One region of the Methylibium sp. T29-B genome, then DNA from elsewhere that is predicted to be linked to it. Evidence: predicted binding sites of a transcription regulator. Region 1 holds the regulator's gene; the other holds the start of a gene.
What was found. The regulator LexA, encoded in region 1, represses DNA repair genes until DNA is damaged. The targets are predictions, from matches to a motif close to ACTGTATNNNNATACAGT.
Positions count from the first base shown of each region.

Region 2: recA (recombinase RecA) is a predicted target of LexA. The motif match lies at 2,023-2,040, and genes of this name have one in related genera.

Region 1 covers NZ_AZSN01000005.1:8,572-11,982, forward strand. Annotated here, with positions in the region: gene Y694_RS22300 (NRDE family protein) at 1-295, shown strand, start outside; gene Y694_RS01670 (asparaginase) at 308-1,255, opposite strand; gene lexA (transcriptional repressor LexA) at 1,351-2,028, shown strand; gene phbB (acetoacetyl-CoA reductase) at 2,535-3,272, opposite strand; gene Y694_RS01685 (acetyl-CoA C-acetyltransferase) at 3,386-3,411, opposite strand, start outside.
Region 2 covers NZ_AZSN01000053.1:1,506-4,916, forward strand. Annotated here, with positions in the region: gene Y694_RS10575 (sensor histidine kinase) at 1-1,231, opposite strand, end outside; gene Y694_RS10580 (response regulator transcription factor) at 1,264-1,935, opposite strand; gene recA (recombinase RecA) at 2,076-3,149, shown strand; gene Y694_RS10590 (RecX family transcriptional regulator) at 3,193-3,411, shown strand, end outside.

The DNA of each region.
Region 1 (3,411 bases):
GGATGGGCGCTACGGCACGCGCTGCTCCACGCTGGTGATCACCGAGCGAGTGAAGCGCCAGCTCGTCACGCACGTGTTCGAGCGCAGCTATGCCGTCGGCGCGGGCGTCGCCCTGTTGCGGCGCTCGCGTTTGCTGGACTGGCCGCCGCGCTACAGCGGGGTGGGACAGGTGCCGCACGCCGCGGCCGAATCGGTGTCGGAAAGCACCGTGGAGGAGCCCAGCGCGCTGCCGGCAAAGGACAGCACGCCGCCGCGGCGCATCCGTGCGCGCGGGGTCCTCAAGCCGGCTCGCTGAGCCGCAGCGGCATCAGGCGCTGCGCGCCATCAGCGCAAGCATCAGTTCGATGCGGGCCTGGGCTGGTGTCCGGGCTTCGCTGATCGGCAAGGCGTCGTGGCCGGTCGGCAGCACGGCGCCGTCGGCGACGCGCGTGCAGCGCTGCACCACGATCCCCGCCGCCTGGGCGCTCCGCAACGCCGCTTCCAACGCGTGGTGCAGGCTGCCGTTGCCGGTGCCGGCCACGACGACACCATCGACTCCGTGCGCCCGCAAGGCGTCGACCACCGCGCCCGATGCACCGGCGTGGCTGACGACGATCTCGACCCGCGGCTCGGGCCGCTCGAGGACCTCGACGCCGAGCGGCAGGCCCGTCGGCCAGTCGCGCAGGCGACGCACGCCGCCTCCTTCGATCAGGGCGATGGCCCCGTCATCGCCAGCGCCGAATGCGTCGAGCCGATGCGTATGGCGCTTGCGCACATCGAAGGCACCGAACACCGAGCCGGCGAACACCGCGCAGACGCCTGCCGCGCCCGGCTCACGCGCCAACGCAACCGCATCGAGCAGGTTCTGCGGGCCGTCGGCCTGCACGGCGGTGGCGGGCCGCATGGCACCGGTCAGGACCACCGGCTTGCACGGCGCCAGCACGCGCTGCAGCAGGTAGGCGGTTTCCTCCAGCGTGTCGGTGCCGTGGGTGACCACCAGACCACTCACCTCCGGGCGGGCGAGATGGTGCGCGACGCGGCGGGCCAGCGCGCGCCACACCTCCATGCCTATGTCCTTGCTGTCGATCTGGGCCACCTGCTCCGCTTCGATCGGCTGGCCGGTCAAGGCCGGCACCGCTGCCAGCAACTGCGCGATGCCCAGTTTCGCTGCGGTGTAGCCGAGGCTGTCGGTGGCCGTGGCCGCGGTACCCGCGATGGTGCCGCCGGTGGCCAGAATCACGACGCGCGCCACGGGCTGGGGTTCAGGGCTTTGCATTTTCTGGGAAGCTGGATAAAAATACAGTCACTGGATAAAAATTCAGTGCGCCGGTCTGGTGACAGCCCGGCTCCCGACACCGCAGGAGCACCCGCATGGACGACGCCCCCAAGCTCACCGCCAGGCAGCAGCAGATCCTTGATCTGGTGCAGACCTCGATCGAGCGCACCGGATCACCGCCCACGCGCGCCGAAATCGCCGCCGAACTCGGCTTCCGTTCTGCCAACGCGGCGGAGGAGCACCTGCAGGCCCTGGCACGCAAGGGCGTGATCGAACTGGTGGGCGGCACCTCGCGGGGCATCCGTCTGAAGTCTGACACATTGCGTTCGCTGAACCAGTTGCGCAACAAGCAGTTCTCGCTGCCGCTGCCCAGCCTGTCGCAGCTGATGCTGCCGCTGGTCGGGCGTGTGGCTGCGGGCAGCCCCATCCTGGCGCAGGAACACATCGACCAGAGCTATGCGATCGAGGCCAGCATGTTCCCTCGACGGCCCGACTACCTGCTCAAGGTGCGGGGCATGAGCATGCGCGACGCCGGCATCCTCGATGGCGACCTGCTCGCAGTGCAGAAGGCCCGGGAAGCCAAGAACGGGCAGATCGTCGTCGCCCGCCTGGGCGACGAGGTCACGGTCAAGCGCTTCCGGCGCGTGCGCGGCACGATCGAACTGCTGCCCGAGAACCCGGATTTCGAGCCCATTGTCGTCACGCCGGAGAGCGGTGAGTTCGAGATCGAGGGCTTGGCCGTCGGGCTCATCCGCAACACCCTGCTCATGTGAGATCGGCTGGCGCCTGAATTCATGGCCCCCGCGGGTGGTGGGCATGCGCGCCAAACGGCGTGTTATCCCGCGGACCAGGCCCATCGACATCAATCCTGCTGAACTTCCGATTGGAGATTCACCATGGTCACGGTCTTTTGGAACCCCTTGCGGCGCTGGTGGCAGACCGCCTTCCAGGCCTCCGCGCCTGCTACGGTACCGGCGCTCGTGTTCAGGTCACCGGCATTCCGCACCCGCCCCCGTCTCAGCCGCCACACCGCGACCCCGGCCGGTCACGCCCTTCAGGGCCGCGCTGCCCCGCGTCGCCGGCATCGAGAACGCGCGGCGCGCCGCGAGGCGCTTCTGGATGACCATGGACCCCGAGGACCAGCGGCGTGCCGCGATCGGCGGGTCGTTCGCGGAGGTGTGTGCAGCGCTCGAGAGCCTGGCAGCGATCGAAGACCGGCGGGCCTGAGTTTCCAGGCGCCGCCGGACACGAGCCGGGCCTTGCGCCCGGCTCTTTACCGTCAGCCCATGTGCAGGCCGCCGTTCACCGAGAAGTCGGCACCGGTGGCGAAGCCGGACTCCTCGGAGGCCACCCACGACACCATCGAGGCGATGTCCTCGGGCGTGCCGAGCCGCTTGACGGGGATGGTCGCCACGATCTTGTCGAGCACGTCCTGGCGGATCGCACGGACCATCTCGGTACCGATGTAACCCGGGCTCACGGTATTGACCGTCACGCCCTTGCTGGCCACTTCCTGGGCCAGCGCCATCGTGAAGCCGTGCATGCCGGCCTTGGCCGCCGAGTAGTTCGTCTGGCCGAACTGGCCCTTCTCGCCGTTGACCGAGCTGATGTTGATGATGCGACCCCAGCCGGCGTCGGTCATTTCGTCGATCACCTGCTTGGTCACGTTGAACAGGCTGTCGAGGTTGGTGCTGATCACCGCGCTCCAGTCGTCACGGGTCATCTTGCGGAACATGCCGTCACGCGTGATGCCGGCGTTGTTCACCAGCACACTGACCGGGCCGTGCTGTGCCTTGACCTCCTTGAAGGCCTCGACGGTCGACTCCCATTCGGCCACGTTGCCCACCGAAGCGTGGAAGCTGTAGCCGAGTGCGGCCTGCTCGTCGAGCCACTTCTTGAAGTTGCGGCTCGGGCCGCAACCGGCCACGACGGTGAAGCCGTCCTTGTGCAGACGCTGGCAGATCGCGGTACCGATGCCGCCCATGCCCCCCGTGACGTATGCGACCTTCTTGCTCATTGTTCTGCTCCTCTGTGGTTTGTCATGGCCGCTCTAGCGTCGCGTGCCGATATGCGTGGGTCAAGGGTATTCGCCCGATCCGGGCTCACCCTTAATGAATGCGCGGTTGCTCCTCAGCGCTCCACGGTCAATGCAACAC
Region 2 (3,411 bases), on a different contig from region 1:
CGACCTGGCCGAACGGGTCGCTGACGACCCTCACCGTCACCGTGCCTCCGGGAGGGGTGTAGTGCAGGGCGTTGTCGACCAGGTTGCGGATCATCTCGCGCAGCAGCAGCGCATGGCCGAGCACGCTGCTGCGCTGCGGCTCGGCCGTCTCGCCGTCGGCGCCCGGTCCCTCGTAGCCGAGGTCGATGCGCTTCTCGAGCGCGCGCGGCACGAAGTCGCGGACGGTCTCCGTTGCCAGCCTCGCCAGCCGGACCTCGGCCACGCGGGCGGCGAGTTCGCGGTCCTCGGCGCGCGCCATCGCCAGCAACTGGTTGACCATGTGCGCGGCCCGCTGGCTCGACAGCGCGATCTGCTGCAGCGAGCGCTTCAGCGCCTCGGGCTCGCGTTCACCCGCGTCGATCTCGCGCTGCGCGATCTCGGCCTGGGTGCGCAGGCCGGCCAGCGGCGTCTTGAGCTGGTGGGCGGCATCGGCGAGAAAGCGCCGCTGCGTCGCCAGCGAGCGGTCCAGGCGCTCCAGCAGGTCGTTGATGGCTCGCACCAGCGGCGACACCTCCTCCGGCGCCTCCATCTCGTCGATCGGGCTCAGGTCATCAGCCGCACGGCGGCGGATGCGCTGCTGCAGCTCGTTGAGCGGCGCGATGCCGCGCGCCAGTGCCAGCCACACCAGCAGCACCGCGAGCGGCAGGATCACGAACTGCGGCAGGATCACGCCCTTGATGATCTCGGTGGCCAGCTGCGAGCGCTTGCCCAGGGTTTCGGCCACCTGCACCAGCGCCGGCGAGGTGGCGCCGGGAATCCGCGGCGCGGCGGGCATCGCCACCCACAGGTAGGCCACGCGCACGGCCTCGTTGTGCACCTCGTCGTCGCGATAGCGGACCTCTCCGACCGCCGCCACGTCGTCCTCGCGCGGGACCGGCAGCGTGTGATCGCCACCCACATACTCGCCCCGCGCGCCCAGCACCTGGAAGTAGATCTGGTCCGCCTCGTCGGCCCGCAGCAGTTGATCGGCTCCGGGCGGCAGAGCGAACGCAACGCGGCCCTGGTCGACGCTTACCTGCTGCGACAGCGCCCTCGCCATCTCGCCGAGCGCGCGATCGTAGGGACGGTTGGCGATGTTCTGGGCGACCAGCCAGGTCAGCGCGACACTCATCGGCCACAGCAACAGCAGCGGCGCGAGCATCCAGTCGAGGATCTCGCCGAACAGCGAGCGTTGTCCGCGCAGCGTGTTCATGCCCGAAGGCGCGCGCCGCGCAGCATGCCGGCTCAGCCCGCGATCTTCTCGAGGCAGTAGCCCAGGCCGCGCACGGTGGCGATGCGCACCGGGCCCTGCTCGATCTTCTTGCGCAGGCGGTGGATGTAGACCTCGATCGCGTTGTTGCTGACCTCGTCGCCCCATTCGCACAGGCGCTCGACCAGCTGATCCTTGCTGACCAGCCGGCCGGCACGCTGCAGCAGCACCTCGAGCAGCGAGAGCTCGCGAGCCGACAGCTCGATCATCTGGTCGTTCAGGTAGGCCACGCGCCCAGTTGCATCGAACGACAGCGGGCCGTGCTTGATGATGGCCGAGGCGGTGCCCAGGCCACGCCGCGTCAGCGCTCGCACGCGCGCCTCCAGTTCCTGCAGCGCGAAGGGCTTGGCCATGTAGTCGTCGGCCCCCAGGTCCAGCCCCTTCACGCGCTGCTCCACGCTGTCGGCCGCGGTCAGGATCAGCACTGGCGTCACGGTGCCGCGCGCGCGCATCTTGCGCAGCACCTCCAGGCCGTGCAGCTTGGGCAGTCCGAGATCGAGGATCACCAGGTCGAACTCGTGGTCGGCCAGCGCCGCATCGGCCTCGCTGCCGCTTCCGACCTGATCCACCGCATAGCCACCCTTGCGCAAGGTGCGCAACAGACCGTCGGCCAGCACCTGGTCGTCTTCGGCGATGAGGATCCTCATGGACGTGTCTCCCTCGGCGGCGCATGGGTTTCGTTGTGGTCAGCGCCGGGTTCATTGTAGGGAGGGGCTTCGGAAGAGCCAAAAACTACTGTACAAATAACCAGTTTCGACCATAATCCCGAGCAAACCGGAGGCTCAGCATGGATGCAAGCGTCAAGACATTGAACACCGAAAAGGCCAAGGCCCTGCAGGCTGCGCTCGCGCAGATCGAGAAGCAGTTCGGCAAGGGCACGATCATGCGCCTCGGCGAAGGCGAGGTCATCGATGACATCGAGGTGGTGTCCACCGGCTCGCTGGGCCTGGACATCGCCCTCGGCGTCGGCGGCCTGCCGCGCGGACGCGTCATCGAGATCTACGGTCCCGAGTCCTCGGGCAAGACCACGCTCACCCTGCAGGTCATCGCCGAGATGCAGAAGCTGGCCGGCACCTGCGCCTTCATCGATGCCGAGCATGCGCTCGACTCGCAGTACGCCCAGAAACTGGGGGTCAACCTGCAGGAGCTGCTGATCTCCCAGCCCGACACCGGCGAGCAAGCGCTCGAGATCGTCGACGCGCTGGTGCGCTCCGGCTCGGTCGATCTGATCGTTGTCGACTCGGTCGCGGCGCTCACGCCCAAGGCTGAACTCGAAGGCGAGATGGGCGACTCCCTGCCCGGCCTGCAGGCACGGCTGATGAGCCAGGCGCTGCGCAAGCTCACCGCGACGATCAAGAAGTCGAACTGCATGGTGATCTTCATCAACCAGATCCGCATGAAGATCGGCGTGATGTTCGGCTCACCCGAAACCACCACCGGCGGTAACGCGCTGAAGTTCTATGCCTCGGTGCGGCTCGACATCCGCCGCATCGGCAGCATCAAGCGTGGCGAAGAAGTGATCGGCAACGAGACCAAGGTCAAGGTCGTCAAGAACAAGGTCTCCCCGCCATTCAAGACCGCCGAGTTCGACATCCTGTTCGGCGAGGGCGTGTCACGCGAGGGCGAGATCATCGACCTGGGCGTCATCGCCAAGGTGATCGACAAGTCGGGCGCCTGGTACGCCTACAACGGCGAGAAGATCGGCCAAGGCAAGGACAACAGCCGCGAGTTCCTGCGCGAGAACCCTGAACTGGCCCACGAGATCGAGAACAAGATTCGTGAATCGCTGGGCGTGGCGCTGCTGCCCAGCATCGAGATCGAAGTCCCCAAGGGCACCAAGCAGGCGGCTGCCGGCGCCTGAGGCGGGGGAAGCTCCGCGGGCTCGCGGCCGACGGAGGCGTCTCGTGGTCCGTCCCGCGCCCACCCTGAAGGCCAAGGCGCTGACCTATCTTGCGCAGCGCGAGCACAGCCGCATCGAGCTGCGACGCAAGTTGCTGTCACACGTCGATCGGCAGCGCAGGGCGGCGGGGTCATCGCCGCTGTCGGCCGACGCCCCTGCGCCGGCGCTGCCGACCGAGCAGGAGGTCGACGACCTGCTCGACTGGCTCGCGGCGAAGGACCTG